3 linked regions of the Azoarcus sp. KH32C genome follow. The protein of the gene in region 2 binds, or shares a complex with, the protein of the main gene of each other region. Links are inferred from orthologs where the notes say so. Each region holds a gene or a part of one and is shown on either strand. Other genes may lie near its edges. The genes, in order: dnaX, holA and holB.

Evidence for each region.
Region 1: the proteins of holA (region 2) and dnaX are in contact, whole or in part, in a cryo-EM structure (PDB 8GIZ), measured with the Escherichia coli proteins. The link is inferred for Azoarcus sp. KH32C from one-to-one orthologs.
Region 3: the proteins of holA (region 2) and holB are in contact, whole or in part, in a cryo-EM structure (PDB 8GIZ), measured with the Escherichia coli proteins. The link is inferred for Azoarcus sp. KH32C from one-to-one orthologs.

Annotation. Positions count from the first base shown.
Region 1 is NC_020516.1:924,621-933,895, reverse strand. Bases 2,086-4,955 are described here. They hold dnaX (DNA polymerase III subunit gamma/tau), read right to left. Parts: upstream 4,568-4,955; coding sequence 2,603-4,567; downstream 2,086-2,602. Other genes in these bases: AZKH_RS04210 (patatin-like phospholipase family protein), read right to left, coding at 4,639-4,955; AZKH_RS04220 (YbaB/EbfC family nucleoid-associated protein), read right to left, coding at 2,255-2,578; recR (recombination mediator RecR), read right to left, coding at 2,086-2,250. In the rest of the region: AZKH_RS04235 (cytochrome bc complex cytochrome b subunit), read right to left, coding at 1-870; petA (ubiquinol-cytochrome c reductase iron-sulfur subunit), read right to left, coding at 874-1,467; more of recR, read right to left, coding at 1,654-2,085; more of AZKH_RS04210, read right to left, coding at 4,956-6,879; AZKH_RS04205 (AMP-binding protein), read right to left, coding at 7,148-8,836; AZKH_RS04200 (chemotaxis response regulator protein-glutamate methylesterase), read right to left, coding at 9,071-9,275. UniProt on the Escherichia coli protein: Part of the beta sliding clamp loading complex, which hydrolyzes ATP to load the beta clamp onto primed DNA to form the DNA replication pre-initiation complex.
Region 2 is NC_020516.1:1,393,145-1,402,436, forward strand. Bases 3,307-6,193 are described here. They hold holA (DNA polymerase III subunit delta), read right to left. Parts: upstream 5,311-6,193; coding sequence 4,303-5,310; downstream 3,307-4,302. Other genes in these bases: AZKH_RS06255 (glutamate-5-semialdehyde dehydrogenase), read right to left, coding at 3,307-4,189; lptE (LPS assembly lipoprotein LptE), read right to left, coding at 5,307-5,816; leuS (leucine--tRNA ligase), read right to left, coding at 5,828-6,193. Outside these bases: AZKH_RS06230 (H-NS family nucleoid-associated regulatory protein), read right to left, coding at 1-164; ybaK (Cys-tRNA(Pro) deacylase), read right to left, coding at 337-825; site-specific tyrosine recombinase XerD, read right to left, coding at 878-1,795; AZKH_RS27610 (methylated-DNA--[protein]-cysteine S-methyltransferase), read right to left, coding at 1,792-2,259; AZKH_RS06250 (chalcone isomerase family protein), read right to left, coding at 2,294-2,887; more of AZKH_RS06255, read right to left, coding at 2,912-3,306; more of leuS, read right to left, coding at 6,194-8,449; AZKH_RS06275 (hypothetical protein), read right to left, coding at 8,641-8,970; AZKH_RS06280 (UvrD-helicase domain-containing protein), read left to right, coding at 9,262-9,292. UniProt on the Escherichia coli protein: Part of the beta sliding clamp loading complex, which hydrolyzes ATP to load the beta clamp onto primed DNA to form the DNA replication pre-initiation complex.
Region 3 is NC_020516.1:3,236,874-3,246,278, reverse strand. The notes cover bases 1,965-4,964. They hold holB (DNA polymerase III subunit delta'), read left to right. Parts: upstream 1,965-2,933; coding sequence 2,934-3,995; downstream 3,996-4,964. Other genes in these bases: AZKH_RS14255 (TatD family hydrolase), read left to right, coding at 4,365-4,964; AZKH_RS14260 (PilZ domain-containing protein), read left to right, coding at 3,992-4,357; tmk (dTMP kinase), read left to right, coding at 2,311-2,937; mltG (endolytic transglycosylase MltG), read left to right, coding at 1,965-2,314. Outside these bases: AZKH_RS14285 (DUF4936 family protein), read right to left, coding at 1-165; AZKH_RS14280 (folate-binding protein YgfZ), read right to left, coding at 162-1,199; more of mltG, read left to right, coding at 1,334-1,964; more of AZKH_RS14255, read left to right, coding at 4,965-5,138; AZKH_RS14250 (ankyrin repeat domain-containing protein), read left to right, coding at 5,122-5,787; AZKH_RS14245 (histone deacetylase), read right to left, coding at 5,750-6,700; AZKH_RS14240 (M20 aminoacylase family protein), read left to right, coding at 6,850-8,019; AZKH_RS14235 (ABC transporter permease), read left to right, coding at 8,065-9,405. UniProt on the Escherichia coli protein: Part of the beta sliding clamp loading complex, which hydrolyzes ATP to load the beta clamp onto primed DNA to form the DNA replication pre-initiation complex.

The sequences.
Region 1 (9,275 bases), 470 kb from region 2 along the record:
GTCGGCCGGGATGAAGTTGTTGTACTCGAGGAAGTAGCCGCCGCCTTCAGGCGCGAAGAACACGATCGCCGAGAAGAAGATCAGGAAGCCGACCACGCCGACGATGTCCTTCACCGTGTAGTACGGGTGGAAGGGGATGCCATCGAGCGGAATGCCGTTCGCGTCCTTCTTCTTCTTGATCTCGACGCCATCCGGGTTGTTCGAGCCGACTTCGTGCAGCGCGACGATGTGCGCGAGCACCAGGCCGATCAGCACCAGCGGCACGGCAATGACGTGGAAGGAGAAGAAGCGGTTCAGCGTCGCATCCGACACGACGAAGTCGCCGCGGATCACGAGCGACAGGTCCGGACCGATGACCGGGATCGCCGAGAACAGGTTAACGATGACCTGTGCGCCCCAGAACGACATCTGGCCCCACGGCAGCAGGTAGCCCATGAAGGCTTCGGCCATCAGCGCGAGGAAGATCAGGGTGCCGAAGATCCAGATCAGTTCGCGCGGCTTGCGGTAGGAACCGTAGAGCAGACCGCGGAACATGTGCAGGTAGACGACGATGAAGAAGGCCGACGCGCCGGTCGAGTGCAGGTAGCGGATCAGCCAGCCGCCCGGGACTTCGCGCATGATGTACTCGACGCTGGCGAAGGCGACGGGGATGCCCGATGCGTTCACGGAGGCGTCCGGCTTGTAGTGCATGACCAGGAAGATGCCGGTCACGATCTGGATCACCAGCACCAGCAACGCCAGCGAGCCGAAGAAGTACCAGAAGTTGAAGTTCTTCGGCGCATAGTACTCGGACAGATGCGCCTTCCAGGTCGACGTCAGCGGGAACCGCTCATCGACCCAGTTCAGCAGTTGTTGTGATTTCGTAGTCATCGCTTAGGCCTTTGAGTCGTCACCGATGAGGATCGTGGTTGCCGTGAGGAACTTGTGCGGCGGCACCTGGAGGTTGTCCGGAGCCGGCATGCTCTTGTAGACGCGACCCGCGAGGTCGAAACGGGAGCCGTGACAGGGGCACAGGAAGCCACCGTGCCAGTCGTCGCCCATGCCGCTTTCGGCACCCATCTTGAACTTCTCGCTCGGCGAGCAGCCCAGGTGGGTGCAGATACCGACGGCGACGAGGTATTCGGGGTTGATCGAACGAGCCTTGTTCTTCGCGTACTCGGGCTGCATGTCCTTGTTGGACTCCGGGTCGCTCACGGCGGCCTCGGTCTGGTCAAGCGTAGCCAGCATCTCGGGGGTCCGGCGCAGAATCCACACCGGCTTGCCACGCCACTCCACCGTCATCATTTCGCCGGGCGCCAGCTTGCTGATATCCGCCTCGACCGGCGCTCCAGCAGCTTTTGCACGCTCGGACGGCGTCAGACTGGCAACAAACGGCACTGCCGTCGCCACCGCAGCCACGCCACCGGCGGCCGACGTCGCGACAAGCAGTTGCCGGCGGCCACTGTCCATCTTCTGATCCACGCTCATGAGCCTCATCCCTGAAAAAGAAACCCGTTTCCGGATACAAAAAAACCGCGGAAGTCTAGCAAGAAACCCGCAACATAAAAAGGGCGGGATCATTAAACGCCCTTAATTCAGGGCTTTGGCGCACAGGAGATATCAGCCGAAAGCGGTATTCGGCATCATTTTTTGCGCAGCGCAACAGCGCGACTGTTACAAGGCGCGACGCTCCACGAGGGCCTGGGCGATGGTGCCGGCGTCGGTGTGCTCGAGCTCGCCGCCCACGGGCACTCCGCGCGACAAGCGACTGACCTTGATGCCGCGGGCGGCGAGCGCCTCGGCGATCACGTGGGCGGTGGCTTCGCCCTCGTTGGTGAAGTTGGTCGCGAGGATCACTTCACGCACGGCGCTGTCGGTGGCTCGCGCCAGCAGCTTGTCGAGGCGCAGTTCGCGCGGACCGATGCCATCGAGGGGCGACAGGCGCCCCATCAGGACGTAGTAGAGGCCGTTGTAGGCGTGCGTCTGCTCGACCATCGCGAGGTCGGCCGGCATCTCGACGACGCACAGCAGAGACGGGTCGCGCTGCGGACTGGCGCAACGCTGGCACACGGCATCTTCAGTGAAGGTATTGCAACGCTCGCAATGGCGCAGCACTTCGAGCGCGTGGCCCAGCACCTGCGCGAGGCGTTGCGCCCCGCGCTGGTCGCGCTGCAGGAGGTGGTAGGCCATCCGCTGGGCGGATTTGGGCCCCACCCCGGGCAGCACGCGCAAGGCCTCGATCAGTTCGTCGAGGCTGGAAGGAGATGACATCGGATCAGAAGGGCAGCTTCATTCCGGGCGGCAGGTTGAGGCCCGAGGTGAAGCCGGCCATCTTCTCCTGGGTCGTCGTCTCGACGCGGCGCACGGCGTCGTTCACGGCCGCGGCGACGAGGTCCTCGAGCATCTCCTTGTCGTCCATCACGGACGGGTCGATGCTGACACGACGAACGTCGTATTTGCATGTCATTTGCACCTTGACCATGCCGGCGCCCGATTGTCCTTCGACTTCGATGCTGCCGAGCTGGTCCTGCATCTTCTTCATGTTTTCCTGCATCTGCTGGGCCTGCTTCATCAGGCCAGCGATTCCGCCCTTCATCATGGTCAGATCTCCAAAAAAATTGGCTTAGAGAGGTTTGACCGACGCTTCCACGAGGGTTGCATCGAATCGTTCAATCAGTTCGCGTACGAAAGGATCGCGCTCGAGCGCCGCGACCGCCTCGGCGTGGCGCACGCGCCGCTCGGCCTCGTCGCGCTGGGCGGGGGTTTCGCCGGCAATGGCGCCAACCTGCACGCGCAGCTTCAGCGGCTGCCCGCAATGGGCGACGAGGATATCCTGCAGCCGGTCGACGAGGCCGGGGTTCATGCTCAACAGGTGCCGGTGCGCCTCGGAAAGACGCAGCTCGAGCACGCCGTCGACGAATCCCAGCCATTCGCAGTGCTGGGAGAATTCGCGCACCATGCCGCCCAGCCCCAATGCGCGCAGGGTGTCGTGCCATTGCCCGGCCGCGAGGCCCGCCAGGGCGTCGGGACTCGCCGCGCCGGCGGGAGTAGTCCCTTCGCTCGCGGGCGGCGACTCGATCGGAGCCTGCGGAGCGCTCGCCGGAGCAGACTGCGGCGCCGGCTCGATGATCCGTGCAGCCGGGGCGACGGTTTCGGCGACGATGGCCGCCGGAGCAGCGGCAACCGGGGCCGGGCGCGACTGTGCGGCGGCAGCATGGCCGAATTGGGCCTCAGGGGGCAGGTCTTCCCACGGCGGGATCGACGAGGCGGGTTCGCTGCGCGCCTCGGCTCGTCCGGCGGCGGGCGCCGATGGGGCAGACGGGGCCGGCTCGACTTCCGCCCGACGCGGTGCCGGAGCGGCCTCACTGCGATTCTGGGCCGGCGCGGCCGGAACGACAGGCGCGGGCTCGGGGCGTTGAGCCGCGGGTGCAGGACGGGCGGGGACCGGGCCACGGGCTGCGCTCCCGCCACCACCGGCCGCGGCGGGACTTCCCAGCGCCGGGGGCTGTTCGGGGCGGAAGGCATGCAGGCGCAGCAGCGTCATCGTGAAGCCGGCGTACTCGTCAGGCGCGAGCGGCAGCTCGTCGCGGCCGTGAATCGCGATCTGATAGGCGAGCTGCAGGAATTCCGGGTCGAAGGCTTCGGTATAGGGCGCGAGACGCTGGCGTTCGGCATCGTCGCCGATCGCAGCCGGCGCGAATTGCGCGAGGGCGACGCGATTGAACAGCGACGCGAGGGCCTGCAAGGCGGCGTCGAAGGAGAGGCTGCGCGTTTCCATGCGGTCGGCGACCGCGAGCAAGGCGGTGACGTCGCCGGCGGCGAGCGCGTCGAGGACGGCATACAGGTGGTCGTCGCCGACCGTGCCGAGCATGTGCGTGACCTGCTCTTCCTCGACCTTGCCGGAACCGTGGGCGATGGCTTGGTCCAGGAGCGACAGCGCGTCGCGCATCGAGCCGCACGCCGCCTTGGCGAGATGACGCAGCGCCGATGCCTCGAACGGAACGTCTTCGGCCTGGAGGATGCGCGACAGGTGATCGACGATGTGGCCCTGCGGCATCTGCTTGAGGTTGAACTGCAGGCAGCGTGACAGGACGGTGACCGGGATCTTCTGCGGATCGGTCGTCGCGAGGATGAATTTGACGTGCTCGGGCGGCTCTTCGAGGGTCTTCAGCATGGCGTTGAAGGCATGCCCGGTGAGCATATGCACTTCGTCGATCATGTAGACCTTGTAGCGGCCTTGCACCGGCGCGTAGACGGCCTTGTCGAGCAGTGCCGCCATGTCCTCGACGCCGCGGTTCGAGGCCGCGTCCATCTCGACGTAGTCGGGGAAGCGGTCGGCGTCGATGGCGGTGCATGCGGAGCATTTGCCGCAGGGTTCGGCGGTGATGCCGGTCTCGCAGTTGAGCGCCTTGGCGAGGATGCGCGAGATCGTGGTCTTGCCGACCCCGCGAGTCCCGGTGAATAGCCAGGCGTGATGCAGACGGCCCGTCGCAAGCGCATGACTGAGCGCCCGTACGACGTGCTCCTGACCGACCAGCGTGGCAAAGCTCCTGGGCCGCCACTTGCGCGCGAGAACCTGATAACTCATGGCGGGATTCTAGCAGAGCGCCCCCGGCTGCCCGGATGAATTCGTCTGCACCGGTCACTTCGGCCTCGCCGCTATTGTGGCTGACCGATCTGCAGGTAGTAGCGCATCTCACCCAGCTCGGGCAGGTAACTGGCGCCGAGATACAAGGGGCCGAGCACGGTGTCGGCGCCAAGGAAGAGCGACATCGCGCGCCGCCGCCCGGGGTTCGGCGTCAGCGAGGCGCCGTAGTTGCGCACGTCAGCCCATTCGGCGGTCGCACCGGCATAGACGCCGCGACCGACCGAATCCGGCAGGCGGGTGATGAGACGGTAGTAGGCGGCGCTGGCGAGTGCGACCTGGTCGCCGGCGATTTCGCCGTAGCGGTAGCCGGTCAGGCGGAAGGGCCCGCCCAGCTGGGTGCGGCCGACTTCCGGCAGATCACGGTCAGGGCTGCCGGTGAAGAAACCGTGCAGGCGCAGGACGTTGGCGCCGAGAGACATCGCCCCGTCGCCGTCGAGCTCGGTGAAGAGATAGTGGTGATCGTCGCCGAAGGAAGGGTCGTGCAGTTCGCCGCGCAGGCGGGCGGCGTAGCCGTGGCGCGGAAAGAAGGGGCTGTCGAGACGGTCGATGACGGCGCTGACCTGCAGCGAGCCGTCGGCGACAGTGCGCTCGGGATAGAGCACCGGGCCCGAGACGACTTCGGACTTGCGATCGCCGCGCCGCCAGCCGGCCCGCAGCTCGCCCCACATGCCCATCTCGTAGCCGAGATCGAGCCCCAGCACGCCGCCGCGCTCCTTGTTCTCGGAGAGTTTGCGGCCATCGACGAAGATGGGCAGCACGCGGTTGAAAAGTTCAACGGACGGCGCGACGAACCAGCCGCTGTCGAGATCGAGCGGCTGGTAGAGCTCGGAGCGGATGCGGTTCGTGTTGCCGAGCTGCATATCGACATCCCAGCGCGCACCGCGCGTGTTGAGCCAGCGGCGCGAGAAGCCGGCGTAGACGCCGACCGTGGATTCGCCTTCGAAATCGGCTGCGACGCCGCCGCCGAAACGCAACAGGTTCGGGCCGGAGGCCTTTTCGTCGGCTTCGATCTGCACGGTCGCACGCGGCCCATCGCGCAGCACGCTGTAGCGCAGGCGGTCGAAGTCGCCGCGGGAATAGATCTGCCCGATGTCGGTTTCGAGCCTGGAGGTATCCAGCGGCTCGCCGAGTTTCTGCGATAGCGTCGCGCCGAACAGACGCTGAGGCACGACCTTGAGGCCCTCGATCGCGATCGATTCGACCACCGGCGCCGGCTGCTTGCGCCGTTGCTGGCGCTGCGCCTGCCATTTCGCATAGGTTTCGGCATCGACGGAAAAGCGCGCGAGCGACGCGCTTTGTTTCAGCGCGGCGATCGTGCCGTAGGGAACGGTTTCGAGGGCGCGGTCGAAGTCGCGCGAGGTGATGTCGCCGAGTTCGACCTGGATCAGCGCGTCGTCGGGCCCGAGGCGCTCGATCTGCTGCCGCACGTTTTGCTCCAGTGCGAGGTTGATCGCCTGCAGCACGATGTCGGTGGCGGTCAGCAGGCGGTCACGCAATTGCGGCGGCGTACCGAGATTTACGGCGATCACGCGGCCGCCACAGAGGCGGCGCCCGTCGTCGACGGGAAGGTTCATCACGAGCCCGCCATCGACAAGCAGGCGGTCGTCGTTCTCGATCGGCAGGAAGACGCCGGGCACGGCCATGCTGGCGCGCATCGCCCGCCACAGCGGCCCCTTGTCGAGCAGGACTTCGGCGCCGGATTCGAGGTCTGTGGCGACGGCGCGAAAGGGCAGCGACAGCGAGTCGAAGCTGGGCAACACCTCGGCTCCACCGGCGAGGCGGTTGAGGAAGCGGTCCATCGCCTGGCCGGAGATGGCGCTTTGCGGCAGCAGCAGGCGACCGTCGCCGTAGCCCATGACGATAGCCGAGCGGTTGCGGGCGGCGTCCTGCTTGTCGCGGAAGGGCTGGTCCTCGCGCGGGACGTTGTTGGAGAACATGTTTCCCCAGTCGACGGCGTTGATCTCGCGCACCATGCCCGGTAGCGACATGCCGGACGCATAGGCGCCACCGACGATCGCGCCCATCGAGGTGCCGACGATACAGTCGACGGGGATGCGCATGTCTTCGAGGACCTTGAGCACGCCGACGTGGGCAACGCCGCGCGCGCCCCCGCCGGAGAGCACCAGCGCGACGCCCTTCGTGCGATCCGGCACCTGCGGATAGACCGGGGCGCAGGCCAGTGACAGCAGCAAGAGGAAAAAGAGGCGAAGCTTCAAGGGGATTGGCGACAGGCGCGACGGAAAAGCGCCCAAGATACCGTATCGACCATAGGAGGTGCGTAACGCAAATCCGCGAAGAGGCACAAAATGAAACGGGCGCCCCGTTTCCGAGGCGCCCGTTCGATGTTCGAGGGTGGCGAGCCTGGCCCCCGGCACTTGCAGGGAGCGGCTGTGGCTGCTGCCTTCCGGCCCTGACCAGGTTCACCACGCTGCAATGCGGGGAGACCCGCCACGGCCGGCATTGTATCAGCTTATCCGGCCGCTGCACGCTCCGCGTGATGCGGTGCGCAATTACTTACGATCAGCCCTTCAGCTCGGGGAAGTCTTCCTCGAAGAATTCCAGCGCGCCGCGCACGCTGGCGTCCTTGCCCTCCTCGCTCTTCCGCAGCTCGACGCGGCGGATCTTGCCGGAGATGGTCTTCGGCAGGTCGGAGAATTCGAGGCGGCGGATGCGCTTGTAGGGCGCGAGCTTGTCGCGCGTGAAGGCGAAGATGTCCTTCGCGAGTTCGCGCGACGGCTCGAAGCCGGCGGCGAGGATCACGTAGGCCTTGGGCACTGCGAGGCGCACCGGGTCCGGGCTCGGCACGACGGCGGCTTCGGCGACCGCCGGATGCTCGATCAGCACCGATTCGAGCTCGAAGGGGCTGATGCGGTAGTCGGAGGCCTTGAACACGTCGTCGGCACGGCCGACGTAGGTGATGTAGCCTTCCTCGTCGATGCTCGCGACGTCGCCGGTGCGGTAGTGGCCGTCACGCATGACTTCGGCGGTCTTGGCTTCGTCGCCGGCGTAGCCGAGCATCAGGCCCATCGGGCGCTTGGCGAGGACGAGGCTGATCTCGCCTTCCTCGACCGGTTTGCTGTCGGCGTCGAGCAGCGCGATCGTGTAGCCGGGCAGCGGGCGGCCCATCGAGCCGGGCTTGAGCTTCTGGCCCGGGGTGTTGCCAATCTGGGCGGTCGTCTCGGTCTGGCCGAAGCCGTCGCGGATCGTGATGCCCCAGGCCTTCTTCACCTGCTCGATGACTTCGGGGTTGAGCGGCTCGCCGGCGCCGATGAGTTCGCGCAGGTTGGTCTTCACCGCGGCGAGGTCCTGCTGGATCAGCATGCGCCACACGGTCGGCGGCGCGCACATCGTCGTGATCTCGTACTTCACGAGCACGTCGAGCAGTGCTTTCGCATTGAAGCGGTTGTAGTTGTACAGGAAGACGCAGGCGCCGGCATTCCACGGGGCGAAGAAGCAGCTCCACGCGTGCTTCGCCCAGCCCGGCGAGCTGATGTTCATGTGGCGGTCGCCCGGCTGCAGTCCGATCCAGTACATCGTCGACAGGTGGCCGACGGGGTAGGACTGGTGGCTGTGCTGGACGAGCTTGGGCTTGGAGGTCGTGCCGGACGTGAAGTAGAGCAGCAGGGGGTCGGTGACCTTGGTGACGCCGGACGGCGCGAATTCGGGCGAGGCCTGGTAGGCATCCTCGAAGGAGAGCCAGCCGGGGGTCGCGGCGCCGACGCTGACGCGGGTGTAGTTGCCCGGCAGGTCGGCGAACTTGTCGGTGTGGGCCTCGCCGATCACGACGTGCTTGACCTGGCCGCGCTCGAGGCGGTCGGAGAGGTCGTCAGGGGTCAGCAGCGTGGTCGCGGGGATCACGACGGCGCCGAGCTTGATCGCGGCGAGCATGGTTTCCCACAGCGGCACTTCGTTGCCGAGCATGATCAGGATACGGTCGCCGCGCGCGACGCCCTGCTCGCGCAGCCAGTTGGCGACGCGGTTGGAGCGCGCGGACATCTCGGCGAACGAGAGCTTGGATTCGCGGCCGTCTTCCTCGACGATCCACAGCGCGGGCTTGTCGTTGCCCCGAGCCATGCTGTCGAAGTAATCGAGCGCCCAGTTGAATTCGCTGAGCTGGGGCCACTGGAAGCCGGCGTACGCGGCGGCGTAGTCGGTCCGATTGGCCAGCAGGAAGTCGCGTGCTTTCAGAAACTCGGCAACTGCAGTCATTTCCTCTCCTTTCCCGGAATCAACGCGGCGGACCTGCGTCTGCCACGTCATTGCGCACCCGCTGGCGGGCGATCCTCGGCGCAGTGCCGGACTGCCGTGCTGCGGACGACTGTGATTGGAAGCCGACGCCCGTCGAAGAGCGTCGGGCGGTATTGTGACGTTGACGTAAACGTCATGCAACTTCACTCGGACGCGACGATCCTCACGGTGGTGACTGTTGCCCCCCGCGCGCTGCTACGACCGGACGCTGCCTCTCATGATGGCCCCCGCAAGGAGCGAGAGCGGCAGGATGCGATCGACGGCGCCGACTTTCACCGCTTCCCTGGGCATCCCATAGACAACGGAGCTCTCTTCGTCCTGCGCGAGCGTAAAGCTGCCGGCATCGTGCATTTCCTTCAGGCCGCGTGCGCCGTCGTCGCCCATCCCCGTCATGATCACC
Region 2 (9,292 bases):
GCATTAGGCAGCAGGTCGCTCAGGGATAGACCTTCATCGGCCGCCATCTTCTGCATCTTCTTGAGCAGGTCGCGACGCGTAGCGTCGCTGCGGCGCCGAATTTCGGTCTCGATCTTCGATTGAAGACGACGCAATTCGGTCAGCGACAGTTTGGCGATTTCCATTTTTATCCCCGTTTGTACATGTGGTTATTGCGAGATCGGTGTCAATTCGGATCGGTCCCGGTGTCGGGATGCGCTCTGATCCATGATTGGCTTCGGATATTCTGCCAGCAAAATTCGGCGGTTAAAATCTTTTTCGCAATTCCGGGGATTAATCAGGGCATAAAGTCACGAATCAAATCGCGACCTCCACGAGTTGCGGCTGGAGAATTCGGATCACATCATGCGGGTGAATGCCGATGAGGAAGCCGCGCCTGCCGCCGTTGATGTAGATGAGCGGCAGGTCGAGAATGGTTTTTTCCATGAGAATCGGCATGCGCTTGCGCAGTCCGAAAGGAGAGGTGCCTCCGACGAGATAGCCGGAATGACGATTGGCCACCTCGGGGGCGCAAGGCTCGATGCGTTTGCGTCCGGTCTGGCGCGCAAGTTCCTTCGTCGACACCTTGTGGTCGCCATGCATCAGCACAACAAGCGGTTCGCCGTTTTCATCTTCCATTATCAGCGTCTTGATAACGGAGTGTTCCGAAACATTTAGTTCGCGCGACGAAACGCTCGTTCCCCCGTGAGGCTCGTATTCGTAAAGATGGGTAGAAAAAGCGATGTGATGTTGCTTGAGAAATCGCGTCGCCGGAGTTTCGGGCGCATGTTGTTGCATTTTGCTCATGGGAGTAATCCGCGGTCGATCCTGCGGATTATGCGACGGCAATGCGGCGGCCTCAAGCGCGGGGATGATGAATTTCGTGCAGGGACTTGAGTCGTTCGCGCGCGATGTGCGTATAGACCTGGGTCGTGGAAATGTCCGCGTGTCCGAGGAGCATCTGCACGACTCGCAGGTCGGCGCCATGATTCAGCAGATGGGTTGCGAAGGCATGGCGCAAGGTATGGGGCGAAATGCGGTCCGTGGGAATCCCGGCGACGAGCGCGTATTGTTTGATGATGCGCCAGAACATCTGGCGGCTCATGCCGGAGCCTCGCCGCGTGACGAAGACTTCGTCGCAACTGCGGCGAGCAAGCAATATCGGACGCGCTTCCTGAATATAGCGTCGAAGCCAGTCGACCGCCTCTTCTCCGAGCGGGACGAGCCGCTCCTTGTTTCCTTTTCCCATTATCCTGACCAGTCCGTCGTTGATGCTGACCGAAAAGATCTTGAGTTCGACGAGTTCCGATACGCGCAATCCGCTGGCGTACATGACCTCGATCATGCTGCGGTCGCGCAGGCCGGTCGGGGTGTCGAGGTCGGGAGCCGCGAGGAGGCTTTCAACTTGTCTTTCGGTCAGGGTTTTCGGGAAACGCTCGGTGCGCATCGGTGGATCCAGCAGAGCGGTGGGATCGGTGTCGATGCGCCCTTGAGCGAGGAGATAATGAAAATAACGGCGCCATGACGATAGGAGTCGTCGCTGGCTGGTGGGACGGGCGGCAAGACTGAATTCGGCCAGATAGGCCATCAGGTCGGCGGCGTCGGCTTGGCTAAGGGTGCCGCCGCGGCGCTGCAGCCAATGCGCAAATAGCGCGAGATCGCTGCGGTAGCTCGCGAGTGTGTTCTTCGACAGGCCGTGCTCGAGCCACATTGCGTCGTTGAAGGCATCGAGCTCGGCAAGGGTCTCGGCCGGAAGTCGGCTTTCCGTGCTGCTCACGACCGTGCTTCGAATTCGAGCAGCCAGCGTTTCGCGCTGATGAGGTAGCCGTCCGTGGCGTTCGCGAAGCCGCCGAGGCTTCCTGCGGCGACGACACGGTGGCAGGGAACCACCAGCGGAAAGGGATTGGCGCCGCAGGCCTGCCCGACGGCGCGTGCGGCGCTGCCGAGTTCCGCGGCGATGCTGCCGTAACGGCGCTGTCGGCCTCGCGGGATTGCTGTGATGGCCGCCCATACGCGGCGCTGGAAAGCCGTGCCGCGTTCGACGAGCGGCAGGTCGAAGGGGCGGTCCGGATCTTCGATCCAGAGCGCGATTTGATGCGCGGCGCGCTCGGCCAGAAGATTGTCGGGAGACTTGGGGGTCGCGTCGGGCGGAAGAAAGACGAGTTCCTGCACGCGGTCCTCGGCGGTGCGAATGCCGAAATGTCCGAAGGGCAATTCGATGACTGCGGCGAATTCGGTCATCGAAGGTGGACGGCGGGTGGCGATCAAGCGAGCCTCAGCTGCCCTTGCCCAATAGGGCTTGCTTGAGTTCGTCGTCGGCGGGGTGTTCGCCGAGCCAGATGCGGAGCAGGGCCGGATAGAAGCCTTCGTTGGGGATGTCGTCGCCGCGACGCGTGCCGCCGACAGTCAGCCGCGTGCCGCTGCCGGGAATCGAGTCGAGCAGGACCTGGGTGCCTTTTGGGGTCTCCTTCAGCGACAGCATGATATTGCGGAATGCGTCGATCGAGGGCTGGAGCGAAGCCAATTCTTGCGGCGTATGGTTCTTCTTCAGGCCTTCCAGCAAGCCCCCGACGAACTGCTCGGCATCCAGATCGCGCAGCGTCACGAGGCGGATTCGTTTCGCTCCAGGCGCAGAGAGGATTGCGGCAAGGTTGCCGGCGCGTTGCGGCAGATAAAGGCCGATCGCATAGACCTTGAAGACCATTCGGGTCCGAAGTCCTGCGCCGTTCAGGGCGAGCGATTGGCCTGCGACGGTTGTCGCGTCGTCGAAACCGATGCCCGCCACGTCGGTGGTCGCTTGCGCGCCGCAGGCCCAGAAAACCAGGAAAAGGAGTGCGACCGATCGCCGCAGGCCGTTCAGGATCCCCATCTTGTCCCCCGGTTGGTCGTGCGTTCAGCGCCGCACTTCGCCATTGCCGAACACGATCCACTTCTGGCTCGTCAGCCCTTCTAGGCCGACCGGGCCGCGCGCATGGATCTTGTCGGTCGAGATGCCGATTTCGGCTCCGAGACCGTATTCGAAGCCGTCGGCGAAGCGGGTCGAGGCGTTGACCATGACCGAGGCCGAATCGACTTCGCGCAGGAAGCGCATCGCGCGGGAGTGATTCTCGGTGATGATGGCTTCCGTGTGACCCGAACTGTAGGCATTGATGTGCGAAATCGCCTCGTCGATGCCGGCGACGACTTTGACGGCGATGATCGGGGCGAGGTATTCCTCATGCCAGTCCTGCTCCGTGGCGGCGACGAGGCGATCGGCATCGACTCCCGCTTCGCGCAGAATCGCGAGCGATTCCGGGCAGCAGCGCATTTCGACGTGCTTGGCCGCCAGCATGCGTCCGATCTCGGGCAGGAAGCGTTTGGCGACGGCACGGTCGATCAAGAGCGACTCGGCGGTATTGCAGGTGCCGTAGCGTTGTGTCTTGGCGTTTTCGACGATCGGAGTGATCTTGTCCGGATCGGCCTGGGTTTCGACGTAGACGTGGCAGTTGCCGTCCAGGTGCTTGATGACCGGCACGCGCGCTTCGCGCGAGATGCGTTCGATCAGGCCCTTGCCGCCACGCGGGACGATCACGTCAACGTACTCGGGCATCGTGATCAGATGGCCGACGGCGGCGCGGTCGGTGGTGTCCACGACCTGCACGGCGGCTTCGGGCAGGCCCGCGGCTGCGAGGCCGCTCCGGACGCAGGCCGCGATCGCCTGGTTGCAGTGCAGGGCTTCCTTGCCTCCGCGCAGGATCGCGGCGTTGCCGGACTTGAGGCAGAGCGCTGCCGCATCGGCCGTCACGTTCGGGCGGGCCTCGTAGATGATGCCGATGACGCCGAGCGGTACGCGCATCTTGCCGACTTCGATGCCGGATGGACGGCGCTTGACGTCCGTGATTTCGCCGACCGGATCGGGCAGGGCGGCGATCTGTTCGAGGCCGGCGGCCATCGCTTCGATGCCCGTCGCGCTGAGGGTCAGGCGGTCGATCATCGCCGGTTCGAGTCCGGCAGCACGGGCTTCTTCGAGGTCGCGGGCGTTGGCGGCCAGAAGTTCGGCGCTGCGCTCGCGGATCGCAGCAGCCATCGCGAGCAACGCGCGGTTCTTGTCGGCGGTCGATGCCGCCGCCAGTTGGCGCGACGCGGCGCGGGCCTGGCGGCCCAAGGTCTGCATGTATTCCTGGATATCCATGAGCGTTCGGTGTTGCGAATCAAAAGACGATTAAAACATCGAACGTGCCTTCGCGGCCAGTGGGCAGTGCGGAAGGGATGGCGCGAAGCTGTGACGCGTCGCTACGGCAGCGGTCAGCGTCGCGAGAGGCGCAAGGCGAGTTGCTGGAACTCGTCCCAGACGTCGCCGGCGGTAAGTCCTTTGATGATGCGATCGATCTTTGCCGCGTGCAGCAGGGCCGCGCGCAGGGCCGCAGGCTGAAGTCGCGGCAGCGCGCGCTGGATGGCCTGGCGGCGCCGTTCGTCGAAGATCCGCTCCGCCTTCATCAGCGCTGTCAGTTGTTGGCCGGCCGCGACACCTGTGCTGAGTGAGGCGAGGGTGCGGATTTCGTTGGCGAGCGCCCACAGCACCAGTGGCGGCGCGGCGCCTTCGCCTTGTAGGCCTTCGAGCAGTCGAACGCAGCGCGACGGGTCCCCCTCGAGGACGGCGTGACGGAGTTTGTCGATGTCGTAGCGCGCGACGTTCAGCACCGCGTCCTGCACGTCCTCAAGGCTCAGCCTGCCTTCCTCGTGCAACAGTCCGAGTTTGAGAATTTCCTGGTGTGCGGCGAGCAGGTTGCCTTCGACGTGATCGGCGATGAAGGCGAGCGCTTCGGGCGCCGCGCTCTGCTTCTGACGCGCGAGTCGTGCGCCGATCCATTCCGGCAAGCGTTCGCGTTCAGGGGCATTGAGTTCGACTGCAATCCCGGCTTCGGATAGCGCCGTGAACCAAGCCGCCTTGCGGGCCGCCCAGTCGAGTTCCGGTAGTGTGATCAGTGTGACGACGCCGTCGGTCGCGTTGCGTGCGTGGCGTTGCAGCGCGTCGCCGCCGTCCCGTCCGGGTTTTCCGTTGGGGATGCGGAGGTCGATTAGCTTCGAACCGCCGAACAGCGAAAAATTGCCGGCGGCGGCATTCAGTGCATCCCACTTGAAGCCTTGTCCGACAACCAGCGTTTCCCGCTCCGTGTAACCCTGGCGACGAGCCGCGGCACGTATGAGGTCCGCGGCTTCGAGCACCAGGAGCGGCTCGTTGCCATGCAGCAGGTAGAGCGGGGCGAGCGGTTTCTCGAGGATTCCTGGCAGCTGGTCCGGGCGCAGGATCACGACTTGACGGCGGCCAGGCGCCGCACCAACTGCTCGACCAGGTCGCCCTGCATGTCGTTGTATAGCAGCGCCTCTTCCTGTTCCTTCGCCAGCACCTGCGAGTCGTCGAAATTGTATTCGCGTTTCGCGGTGATGACCGTTGGGGCAATTCGCTCCGCGCCGGAGCGGTCGACGAGCCGGAAGGCGATCGAGTAGGTCAGTTCATACTCGCGGACCTTGCCGGCGCCGGTCAGCGTCAGGATGTCGCGGTGGCGTTCGTTGCGCAGGATTTCGAGACGCACGTCGGCTCTTGCCGGATCGTCTTCGACGCTGGTGCTGCCGCTGGCGCGAATCCGGCGCCGCAACGCCGCACCCAGGTCACTCTGGGTGCTTACACCTAAGTAGATGCTCGAAAACGCCAGCGGCCGTGGGCCGCGCAGCTGGAAGCCGCAGCCGGAGAGCGCTCCGGCTGTCGCGAGGGCGGCGAGTGCAGCGAGCGTGCGGCGACGCGAACGGCTGTGGGACATCCGGAGCTTCCTCAGACGACGATATTGACGAGCCGGCCCGGCACGACCACGACCTTGCGCGGCGGCTTGCCTTCCATGAATTTCACGGCGGCTTCCGAGGCCAGCGCGAGGGCTTCGATCTGCGAGGTCGGCGCGTCGGCGGCGACCTTCACGCTGCCGCGGAGCTTGCCGTTCACCTGCACGACGAGTTCGATCTCGTCCTGCTTGAGCGCGCTCTCCGACGGCTCCGGCCAGGCGGCCTGCAGCAGGTCGCCGGCGAAACCACACTCGCTCCATAGCGCATGCGCGACGTGTGGCGTGATCGGTGCGAGCAGGCGCAGCAGGATCGACAGACCCTCTTCGACAACTTCCGCGTGGGCCGCGGCATCGTCGCGCGCGGCCTTTTCGAGGGCGTTGAGGATCTTCATCGCCGCCGAAACGACGGTGTTGAACTGATGCTTGCCGAAGTCGTAGTTGGCCTGCTTGAGACAGGTGTGGATTTCGCGACGCACGGCGGCCAGGCTTTCCGGCAGCTTGGCGGAAGCCAGGCTGCGGCTGGCGGGCAGAGCCGCCTTGTATTCGGTTGCGAAAGCGTGGCCGAAGGACCACACGCGGCGCAGGAAGCGGTACGCGCCTTCGACGCCGGAATCCGACCATTCGAGCTGTTGATCGGGCGGTGCGGCGAAGATGATGAAGAGGCGGGCCGTGTCGGCGCCGTAACGCTCGACGAGCGCCTGTGGGTCGACGCCGTTGTTCTTCGACTTCGACATCTTTTCGGTGCCGCCGATGACGACGGGCTGGCCGTCGGCAGTGAGCTTCGCGCCGACGGGACGGCCCTTGTCATCACGCTCGACCTGGACGTCGGCCGGGTTGATCCAATCCTTCTTGCCGTTGTCGGCTTCGCGGTAGTAGGTGTCGGCGACCACCATGCCCTGCGTCAGCAGGTTGGTGAAGGGCTCGGAGACGTTGACCATGCCTTCGTCGCGCATCGCACGGGTGAAAAAGCGCGAGTAGAGGAGGTGCAGGATCGCATGTTCGATGCCGCCGATGTACTGGTCGACCGGCGCCCAGTAATTGACGCGCGAATCGACCATCGCAGTGGCATTGTCGGTGCAGGCGTAGCGCAGGAAGTACCAGGACGACTCGACGAAGGTGTCCATCGTGTCGGTTTCGCGCCGTGCCGGCTTGCCACAGCTCGGGCAGGAGCACTGGTAGAACTCGGGCATCTTGGCCAGCGGCGAACCGCGGCCGGTGACTTCGACGTTCTCGGGCAGCACGACCGGCAGTTGCTCGTCCGGCACGGGGACGTCGCCGCAGTCGTCGCAGTGGATCATCGGGATCGGGCAACCCCAGTAGCGCTGGCGCGAGATGCCCCAATCGCGCAGGCGGTACTGGGTGCGCTTCATGCCGAGGCCGGTGGCCTGCAGGTCGGCCGAGATCGCATCGACGGCGTCCTGAAAGTGCAGGCCGTCGTACTTGCGCGAATTCACGAGGCGACCGGGTTCAGCGTAGGCGTCCTGCCACGGGGCGGCGGTTTCCGAATAAGCGTCGCGGGTCGAGCGCACGACCATCTGGATCGGCAGTTGGTACTTGGTTGCGAAGGCGAAGTCGCGTTCGTCGTGGGCGGGGACGGCCATCACCGCACCTTCGCCGTAGCCCATCAGCACGTAGTTGGCGACCCACACCGGGAGATATTCGCCGGTGATCGGATGCACGACGCGCAGGCCGGTCGGCATGCCCTTCTTCTCGATCGTCGCAAGATCGGCTTCGGCGATACCGCCGTGGCGGCATTCGTCGACGAAGGCGGCGAGTTCCGGATTGTTCTTCGCGGCTTGCAGCGCAAGCGGATGCTCGGCCGCGACGGCGACGTAGGTCGCGCCCAGCAGGGTGTCGGCGCGGGTCGTGAAGACCTTCAGCACGCCTGAGCTGCCGACCGTCGACAGGTCGTAGGGGAAATGGATTTCGACGCCTTCGGAGCGGCCGATCCAGTTCTTCTGCATCAGCTTGACCTGCTCAGGCCAGCCCGGCAGGCCGTCAAGCGCGTCGAGAAGCTCATCCGCGTAGGCGGTGATCTTCATGTAGTACATCGGTATTTCGCGTTTTTCGACCACAGCGCCGCTGCGCCAGCCGCGGCCATCGATGACCTGCTCGTTGGCAAGCACGGTCTCGTCGACCGGGTCCCAGTTGACGGTGCCGAGGCGCTTGTAGACCAGGCCTTTCTTGTACAGGCGCGTAAAGAGCCACTGTTCCCAGCGGTAGTAGTCGGGCTTGCAGGTCGCGAGCTCGCGCGACCAGTCGATCGCGAAGCCCAGGCGCTTCAGCTGGCCCTTCATGTAGTCGATGTTGGCGTAGGTCCACTTCGCCGGCGGCACGTTGTTCTGGATCGCGGCGTTTTCCGCCGGCATGCCGAACGCGTCCCAGCCCATGGGTTGCAGGACGTTGTAGCCGCGCATGCGGTGATAGCGGGCGAGCACGTCACCGATGGTGTAGTTGCGCACGTGGCCCATGTGCAGCTTGCCCGAGGGGTAGGGGAACATGCTCAGGCAGTAGTACTTGGGCTTGTTCGCGTCCTCGGTGACACGGAACGCCTGGGTGCTTTCCCAGTGCTGTTGGGCAGCGGCTTCTACCGTCGCGGGGGTGTATTTGTCCTGCATGGGAGGGGCTAAAGGCGTGGAAAACGCGCAAGTATAGCGCGAAGCCCTGCCGGCTCGTGCGCGACGCGCTACGGGTCGACGGGGAATGCGGGCAAAAAAAAGCACCCGGACTTGCGCCGGATGCTTGAATCTCCACTGAGGGAGAGGGAGGAAGATGGGTGCGCCGGAGGGCGCGAATTCGGGATGACGGCTCAGGCCGCTTTGCGCGACGTGCCGTCGTGGCGCTGCCAGTTCGCCGAAAAGGCGGCGAACATGTCTTCCATCGCGGTCAGCGGCAGGCGCCAGATACGGTTTTGGGTGCGCACGAAGGGTGTCACGTGCGGAGCGCAGAAGCTGTCGCGCTCTTCTTCGAGGAGGCGGAGGAAGGAGTTCATCGCTTCGCCCCAGTATTCGGAGGTGCCAACCCAGCCGGTTTCAGCCGTTGCCTCACGTACGGCCTTGTGCCACAGGACCGTGGCACGTTCGATCGATACGCCTGCCTTGCGGGCATACCAGGGCAGCAGCTTTGGGGTCTTCATCATTTGCTTCTCCAATCGACCATTTTCGGCCGTATCTTGCGCCGCACGGATCCGCTTTTTGGGCCGGTGGTGCGCGCGGTTATTGCAGTGCGTCATGTCGAGCGGAGCGGATTTTGAAGCCTCAAACCGTGGCCTGCCTTGATCCCGCTCAAACCTGTGTTGCTTTGCACAATTGGAAATTAGTCCAATGGTCAGACAACTTCAAGGGTCGTGTTGCAGCGCCGCAACAGTGGTGGAGATGCCAGTCTTGATGCCCGTGCCGGTTAGAATCTCGGCCTCTAGAGGAAAAAACGCATGTCCGATCTGCTTGCCAATCTGAACGCCG
Region 3 (9,405 bases), 1.8 Mb from region 2 along the record:
CACGTCTTCGCCGTAGCGCTCCAGCAGGCGCCCCCGGACGCCGGTGCGCTGCGCCAGCGCCGCCTGCATCGCGCGTACCGTCGCGTGAGCATCCTCGCGCTCGGCACTCTCGCGGACGCGGTAGTAGATGTAGTAGCTGACCGGAACGGACAATTCGGTGCTCATTGCTCGGGCAGCGCGTAGGGAAGGTCAAGGAAGGTCAGGCGCGGCCCCGTGAGCGTACCGAGGTGTGCTTCGCCGGCCGCCGCGCTGCTCGATTGCAGCACCGCCAACGCCTCATAGCCGCCGTCGGCTGCCGGCACGACGTTCACCAGCTTGCCCGCGGACTGATCGCCGAAGTCGGGGGCGAACACGTCGGCGCCCGGTTGCGGTGCCGTGTCGGTCGCGACGTGCACCCGGTACATGCGCTTCTTCAGCTTCCCGAGGTACTGCATGCGGGCGACGATTTCCTGGCCCGGATAGCATCCCTTGTTGAAGCTCACACCGCCGATGAGATCGAAGTTCAGCATCTGTGCGACGAATTCTTCCTGAACGGAGGCCGTGATCATCGGGACTCCGGCGCGGACCATAGCCGCCTGCCAGGCCGCCGTCCCCGCCTTGCGCGCGCCGCCGGCGACGAGCTCGCCGAACACTGCAGGCGCCGCGGCCGCCGGAACCGCGAGGATCAGGCTGTTTTCGTTCAGCCGGATGCAGCGGACGTCGCCGGAGGCGCTCTGCTTCATCGGCGCAAGCGGCACCGCATAGCCGGCCCCGGTGGCAATCGACGCCGCGTCCGGGCCGCTCAGCCCGATGAGCACGGTGTCCGCGCCCGCATCGGTCAGTTTCGCCTTGCTGCGCAGGATGTACATCGACAGCTTCTTCAGCAGCATCGGCTGAATGTCGGCCGAGGTCGCGATCATCCGCCCATCGCTGTCCTTCCACAGCAGCAGGCTCGCGATCATCCGGCCTTTCGGCGAATTGAAGCTCGACCACTGGGCGTCTTCGGCCCCGAGCTTCTTCACGTCGTTCGACAGCAGGTTGTGCAGCAGCGTCACCGAATCCTCGCCGGTGGCGCGGATCAGGCCCAGATGCGCGAGGGGGACCACCACGGTGCCGTCGGCAGCGGCGCGGACTTCGGCTTCGGGAGCCTCGAAGCGGACGCCCGTATCGACGATGGTCGCGCCCGTTTGCACGAGGAAGTCGTTCCAGGGAGTGTTCATGTCTCTTTGTCGGGAGGGTGGAAAGGGGATGAAGTATTATAGGGCCCCCCGGACGCCCCAACATTCCTCCGGCGCGCATTGGCGCGCCTTAGCGCCTGATTTTCACTTTGCTGACCCGATCCCTGATTCTCCGTTTGACGCTCGCTGTCGTGCTGGCGGTCGCTGCGGTCACCTCGATTGCATGGTGGTATGCCCAGCGGCCGCTCAAGCTGGCCCAACCCGTCATTGATTTCACCGTGCAACGCGGCTTCACGATGCGCCAGGCTGCCACCACCATCGCTGCCGCGGGCATCGATGTCAGTCCCCGCATGCTCTATTGGCTGGCCCGCGCCACCGGCAAGGGCGACAAGATTCTCGCCGGCAGCTACGAAGTGCACCAGGGCGTCACGCCGTGGCTGCTGATCCTCAAGATATCCAGCGGCGACGTGTCGCAGGGCGAAGCGCGCTTGCAGGAGGGCTGGACCTTCCGCCAGGTGCGACTGGCGCTCGAATCGAACCCGGATCTGCTGCACGACACCGTCGGGTTGTCGGAAGCCGACATCCTGCAGGCCATTGGTGCCAGCGAATTCCATCTCGAAGGCCTGTTCTTCCCCGACACCTACCTGTTCGACAAGCAATCGAGCACGATCGCCGTCCTCAAGCGCGCCTACGTGCGCATGCAACGGCAACTCGCCGAGGCCTGGGAGTCGCGCGAACCGCAGCTGCCGCTCGCCTCGCCGTACGAAGCCCTGATCCTTGCATCGATCGTCGAGAAGGAAACGGGGCGGCCGGAGGATCGCGGTCTCGTCGCCTCGGTCTTTATCAATCGTCTGCGTGCCGGCATGAAACTGCAGACCGATCCGACCGTGGCCTACGGCTACGGCGAAGCGCTGGATGGACGCCTGCGCAAGTGGCACCTCGAAACCGACCATCCCTATAACACCTACACCAGGACCGGCCTTCCGCCGACGCCGATCGCGATGCCCGGGCGCGAAGCCCTCAACGCGGCCGTGCGTCCGACACAGACCGATTTCCTGTACTTCGTCTCGCGCGGCGACGGCAGCAGCGAGTTCTCCAGGAACCTCGACGAACACAACAAGGCCGTCAGCCGTTATCAGCGGGGGCCAGGAAGTTGAACCAGAAACGCGGACGATTCATCACCTTCGAAGGCATCGACGGAGCCGGCAAGAGCAGTCAGATCGCCGCCGTCGTCGCGCTGCTCGAAGCGCAAGGCCTGAAGGTCGTGCAGACGCGTGAACCCGGCGGAACGCCGCTCGGCGAGCGCTTGCGCCAACTGCTGCTGCACGAGCCGATGAACCTCGAAACCGAAGCCCTGCTGATGTTCGCCGCGCGCCGCGAGCATCTTGCCGCCCGCATCGAGCCGGCGCTGGCCGCCGGCGAATGGGTCGTATCGGATCGTTTCAGCGATGCAACCTACGCGTACCAGGTCGGCGGCCGAGGGCTGGATCCGGAAAAGTTTTCGGCGTTGGAAAAATGGGTCCACCCCGACCTCCAGCCCGACCTGACACTGATCTTCGATCTCGCCCCGGAAATCGCCGCGGGACGCGTCGCGGGCACCGGTGTCGATCCCGATCGCTTCGAACGCGAGCAACGCGACTTCTTCGAACGCGTGCGGGCCGCCTACCTGGAACGCGCGCGGCAAGCCCCCGAACGGATCGTCGTCGTCGCCGCCGATCGGGCGCCCGACGAGATCCGCGCCGAGGTCTGTCGCATCGTCACGGAGCGCTGGTTCCGATGATGCTCCCGTGGCTGACCGAAAGCTGGTCGCGCCTGGTCGGCCTCGGCGATCGGCTGCCGCACGCGCTGCTCTTCGTCGGCCCCCCGGGGCTCGGCAAGCGCGCGCTCGCCGACGCGCTCGCCGCCCGTCTGCTGTGCGCCTCGCCCGGTGTCGATGGCCATGCGTGCGGCCACTGTGCGCAGTGCCAGTTGCGCCTTTCGGGCAACCATCCCGACCTGCTGCCCGTCGTGCCCGAGGCCGACGCGGCGGGCGCCGATGGCGAGGGCGGGGAGGGGAGTGAGACCGCGGGCAGCGCCAGCGAAAAGAAAAAGTCCACGCAGATCGTCATCGAGCAGATCCGCGACCTGCAGGAGACGCTCTCCGTCACCGGGCACCAGGGTAGCCGCCGCGTGATCATCGTCGATCCCGCCGAGGCGATGAACGCCTATACCGCCAACGCCTTGCTGAAACTGCTCGAGGAGCCGCCCGCCGGCTGCGTCTTCCTGCTCGTTTCGTCGGCGCCCCGTCGGCTGCTGCCGACGATTCGTAGCCGCTGCCAGCAATGGAGCTTTTCCCGCCCGGGCGAGCACGAGCTGAAGGAATGGCTGGCCAAACAGGAAGCCATCGACGGCGAACTGCTGGCGCTGGTCGGCGGCATGCCGCTTGCGGCCCAGCGTCTGGTACAGAACGGGGCGGGCGCGATGCACAAGCGCTTCGTCAAGGAAATCGCTCAGATCCCGGCGACCGACCCGCTCAAGCTGGCCGGCCAGTGGGAGAGCTGGCTGAAGTCGAAGGAAGCGTTGGCTGCCGGATTCGGCATGGTGCAGCTCGTGGAGTGGCTGCAGCGCTGGGTGACCGATCTCGCGAGCCTGCGGCTCGGTGGCCGGGTGCGTTATTTCCCGGGCGAGGAAGGGACGCTCGCCGCGCTTGCTCAGCGCACCAGCATCGCCGCAGCGACGAACTGTTACAATGAAGTCTCCCGGATTCGCCGGGTATCGCAGCATCCGCTCAACGCCAGGCTGATGCTCGAGGATATGTTGCTGCGCTATGCACGCGCCCTGACCGGATCCCGCCGATGAGCGAAGCCCCCAAGCCGAGCGTCGCACGCCCGAGCGTGCTGTCGCTGAACATCAACTCGAAGTCCGCGCTCTATGCGGCCTACATGCCGTTCCTCGCCAACGGCGGCATCTTCGTGCCGACGCCACGCGTGCATACGCTCGGCGACGAAGTCTTTATGCTGCTACAGTTGATGGACGACCCGACCAAGCATCCCGTCGCCGCGACTGTCGTGTGGGTCACGCCGCACGGTGCGCAGGGCGGGCGGACGCAAGGCATCGGCGTGCACTTCAGCTCTGATGAATCCGGCAAGGCGCTGCGGCATCGCATCGAACAGATCCTTGCCGGTCACCTCGGCTCCAATCGTCCCACGCATACCCTCTGATTGACCGATGTTCGTAGATTCGCACTGCCATCTGGACTTTCCGGATCTCGCCGCGCGCGAGGACGCCGTTCTCGCCGCGATGGCGGCCAAGCGCGTCGGCCACGCCTTGTGCGTGGCCGTGAAGCTGGAAGACTTCCCGCGCGTGCTTGCGCTCGCCGAGCGGCACCCGAATCTCTCGGCTTCCGTCGGTGTGCATCCCGACAACGACGGCGTCGAGGAGCCTGACGTCGAGCGCCTGCTGGCGCTTGCCGAACACCCGAAGATCGTCGCGATCGGCGAGACAGGGCTCGACTACTACTGGCAGAAGGACGCGCCGGAATGGCAGCGCGAGCGCTTTCGCACCCATATCCGGGCGGCTCGCGCCTGCGGCAAACCCCTGATCGTCCACACGCGCTCGGCCGCCGAGGACACGCTGCGCGTGATGCGCGAGGAAGGTGCCGGCGAGGCGGGTGGTGTAATGCATTGCTTCACCGAGTCGCGTGAAGTCGCGGAGGCGGCCCTCGACCTCGGCTTCTACATCTCCTTCTCCGGAATCGTCACGTTCAAGAGCGCGCGTGACCTCAAGGAGGTCGCCCGCTTCGTGCCGCTTGACCGCCTGCTGATCGAGACGGACTCACCCTACCTCGCACCTGTGCCGCATCGGGGCAAGACCAACGAGCCCGCCTGGGTCGTCCACGTCGCCGAGGAAATCGCCCGTCTGCGCAACGAGTCGCTCGACCGTATCGAGGCCGTTACCACCGAAAACTTCTTCCGCCTTTTCCGCCATGCCCAAGCACACTGATCTGCTGCGCCGCTTCCTGGTTTCCACCGTGTTCGCGGCGACGCTCGGCGCCGCTGCGGCCCATGCCGGCAGCTACGAGGACGGCCTCAGCTCCGCCCGATTGGGCGACACGTCGCAACTCGTTGATCTCCTCAACCGCGGCCTGGACCCCGACACCGTCGACCCTCAGGGGAATTCCCTGCTGATGCTTGCCGCCCGCGAGGGCCAGACGAAGACCGTTGCGGCCCTGCTGAAATATCGGCCCAAAGTCTCGTTGCGCAATGGAGCCGGCGATTCGGCGCTGATGCTTGCGGTGCTGAAGGGTGAGACCCCCGTCGTCGACCTCCTGCTCGACGCCGGCGCCCCGGTCAATAACGACGGGTGGAACGCGCTGATATACGCCGCCTTCGAAGGCCGCCTGGAACTCGTCGAGCGCCTGCTGGCACGCGGCGCGGACGTCAATCTGCTCGCGCCGAACAAGTCGAACGCACTGATGCTCGCTGCCCGGAACGGTCACATCGACGTCGTGCGGCGTCTGCTGAAGACGGACGTGAACCTCGATCAGGAAAACGACGCAGGATTCACCGCCGAAAGCTGGGCCATGGCGAACGCCAACACCGACATCGCCGATCTCATCCGGGCCGAGCGCAAGCGCCGCGCTGCGCAATAAGCGACGGCACAAAATCGCGCGACAAACGCGCGGCGGTCACGACCGTCGTGAAATGCACCGATACCGTGTCGTCGATATCGGCCGCGTAACCTCCAGCCATCGCCACGGCGACCGGTATGCCGCGACCGAAGCACCGCCCGAGTACGAGTTGGTCGCGCGCCGCGAGGCCGTCGAAGGTCAAGGCGAGACGACCCAGTCGATCCCCTTCGAAGGGGTCCGCACCGGCCAGATAGATCACGAGATCCGGCTCGAAGCGCGAAAACAGGTCGGACAAAGCATCGTTCAAGGCCGCGAGATAGGCGCTGTCGCCGGTGCCGTCCGGCAGTTCGACGTCGAGATCCGACACCGCCTTGCGGAAGGGGAAATTCTTGGCGCCATGGAGGCTCAAGGTGAACAGATCCCGGCGCCCCGCGAGGATCGTCGCCGTTCCGTCCCCCTGATGGACGTCGCAGTCGACGACCGCCACCTTGCGCGCAAGCCCCTCCGCCTGCATCGCCAGCGCGGCGATCGCCGCGTCGTTGAACACGCAGAAGCCCGAACCGAAGTCCCGGTGCGCGTGATGCGTGCCGCCGGCGAGATTCGCCGAGCATCCCTCGGTGAGGGCACGCCGGCAGGCCGCGAGCGTCGCACCGGCGGACCGTCGCGAGCGTTCGATCATCTGCGGCGTCCAGGGAAACCCGATGCGCCGCTGCTCGGCCGGTTCGAGCCTTCCGCTCGCGGCGCGTGACAGGTATCCCGCATCGTGGGCCCGTAGGATTTCGGTGTCGCTCGCGGCGGTCGGAACGATGAAATCCGATTCGCCGAAATGCCCCGAAGCGGCCAGGCGTGCGCGCAGGCGCGAATATTTCTCCATCGGAAACCGATGCCCCGGCGGCAGCGGCAGCACGAAGTGGTCGGCGTAGAAGAGTTTCACTTCAAGGTGTCCGGTCCATGCAATGGCGGAATGGTCCACGAATTCCCCGTGCCGCGGCAAGAACGATCGAAGCGGATTCGACGGGCGTTGCAGGGCCGTTTAAACTGAAACGTCCCACGCACGAAGAATCGCTGGAACAGGTGAAAGACATGAGCATCCATGACACGATCCGCCGGTGTCACCCCCGACTCATCGAAATCCGCCGCGACATCCACGCCCATCCTGAACTCGCGTTCGCCGAGCATCGCACGGCCGAACTCGTCGCTGCCCATCTCGAAGGACTCGGCCTCGAAGTGCATCGCGGCGTCGGCGGTACCGGCGTCGTCGGAACGCTGCGATCCGGACGCGGCCTGCGCGCGATCGGGCTACGCGCCGACATGGACGCCTTGCCGATCCATGAACGCAACGAATTCGCACACAAGTCGCGCCGCCAGGGATGCATGCATGCCTGCGGGCACGACGGGCACACGACGATGCTGCTCGGAGCGGCTGAAGTGCTCGCCGCTCACCCGGATTTCGACGGCACCGTGCATTTCGTTTTCCAGCCGGCCGAGGAAGGCGAGGGCGGTGCCGACGCGATGGTCAACGACGGTCTGTTCGATCGTTTCCCGATGGAGTCGATCTTCGGCCTGCACAACTGGCCCGGATTGCCCTCAGGGCAGTTTGCCGTGCATCCCGGCGCAGTGATGGCGAGTGCGGACCGCTTCGACATCGAGATCCGGGGCCATGGCGCACACGCCGCGATGCCGCACCTCGGGACGGATTCCATCGTCGCGGGCGCCGCGCTCGTGCAGGCGATCCAATCTATCGTCAGTCGCACGCTCGATCCGACCGATTCGGCGGTCGTCTCGGTGACCCAGTTCCACGCCGGGGAGGCCTACAACGTGATCCCCGATCGCGCCCAACTCTGCGGCACGGTGCGTGCCTTCAGCGAGGCCGTTCAGGAGCGCGTCGAGGCCTCGCTGCAGCGCCTGTGCGAGGGCGTGGCCGCTGCGCACGGTGTCGAGATCGTCCTCACATATCGCCGCGGTTACCCTCCGACGATCAACACGGCCGACGAAGCGGCCGTGTGTGCGGAAGTCGCCGGTGCATTGGCGGGCGGAGCGGGCGTCGTGACCAACGCACGCCCGAGCATGGGCGCCGAGGATTTCGCCTTCTATCTGCGTCACAAGCCCGGCTGCTATGTCTGGCTCGGCAACGGTCCGGGCGAGGGCGGCTGCACGCTGCACAATCCGCATTACGATTTCAACGACGAGGTAATTCCGGTCGGCGTTGCATACTGGGTCGAGCTCGCGCGCCGAATCCTGAGACGCGCCTGACGCCCGCAGACTGAACCTTCTTCTTCGCAAGGCGTCGATCCGCTCATGAATACACTGCGGCTTGCCTTGCGGATGATGGTGCGCGACCTGCGCGCCGGGGAACTCCATCTGCTCGGGCTGGCGATCGTCGTTGCGGTCGCCGCGCTGACCAGCGTCGGCTTTCTCGGCGATCGCGTCTCCCGCGCCCTCGATCGCGAAGCGAACCAGCTATTGGGCGGCGACCTGTTGCTGCGGGCGGATCATCCATGGAGCGGCGAGATCACGACGGAAGCGCGGCGGCGTGATCTGGGAATGGTCGGCAGCATTCTCTTCACGAGCATGGTAAGCAGCGATTCAGGTGCCCAGCTCGCCGCCGTGAAGGTCGTCGAGAGCGGCTACCCCTTGCGCGGAAGCGTCCGCATCGCCAGCGGACCGAACCAGCCCGATATCGTCGCCGGACGTGTTCCCGAGCGTGGCGAAGTGTGGCTCGACGAGCGTCTCCTCTCGGGACTGGGCGTCTCGGTCGGCGATCGGGTCGGGCTCGGGGAGCTCGAGTTTCGAGTCGGCGGGATGGTCACCTTCGAGTCCGACCGGGGCGCGAACTTCTTCAGCCTGCTGCCCCGTGCGATGTTCAATGCGGCCGACCTTCCAGCCAGCGGCCTGCTGGTCGAAGGCAGCCGGGCCACGTGGCGCCTGCACCTCGCCGGGAGTCCCGATGCCATCGCGGGATTCGAGGCCTGGGCAAAGGGGCACCTTGGCCGGGGTGAGGCGATCGAGACCATCGACAACGCCCGCCCGGAAGTGCGCACTGCGCTCGATCAGGCCCAGCGCTTTCTCCGTCTCGCTGCGCTCCTCGCCGTGATCCTCGCGGCCGTCGCGGTGGGCCTCTCCGCCCGTCGATTCATGCGCCGGCACCTCGACGCATGTGCCGTCATGCGCTGTCTCGGCGCGCGACAGCGCCAGGTCATGGCCATCGTTCTGGGCGAATTCGTGTTGTTCGGTCTTGCCGCAGCCGTCCTGGGAACGCTAATCGGTTGGGCTGTCCACCAGGGACTTGTCAGCCTGGCGTTGAAGTCGATCGTCGGCGAGTTGCCCGCCCCGTCGTTTCGCCCGCTCCTCTACGGACTTTCGATCGCTCTGGTATTGCTGACCGGTTTTGTCTTCCCGCAAGTTCTGCGTCTTCGACACGTCCCGACGCTGCGCGTCCTGCGTCGCGAAATCGTGCCGCTGGAGGCTCGTAGCGCTGCGGCCTGGCTCGTCGGCGGGGCCTCCCTGGTTGCGGTCATCTTCTGGATGGCAGGGGAGTTCCGGTTGGGGGCCCTGGTTTCCGGTGGCTTCGCGCTGGCGCTCGGCCTTTTCTCCGCGATTGCGTGGGGCCTGCTCCTGCTGCTCGGCCGCCTGAGGGGA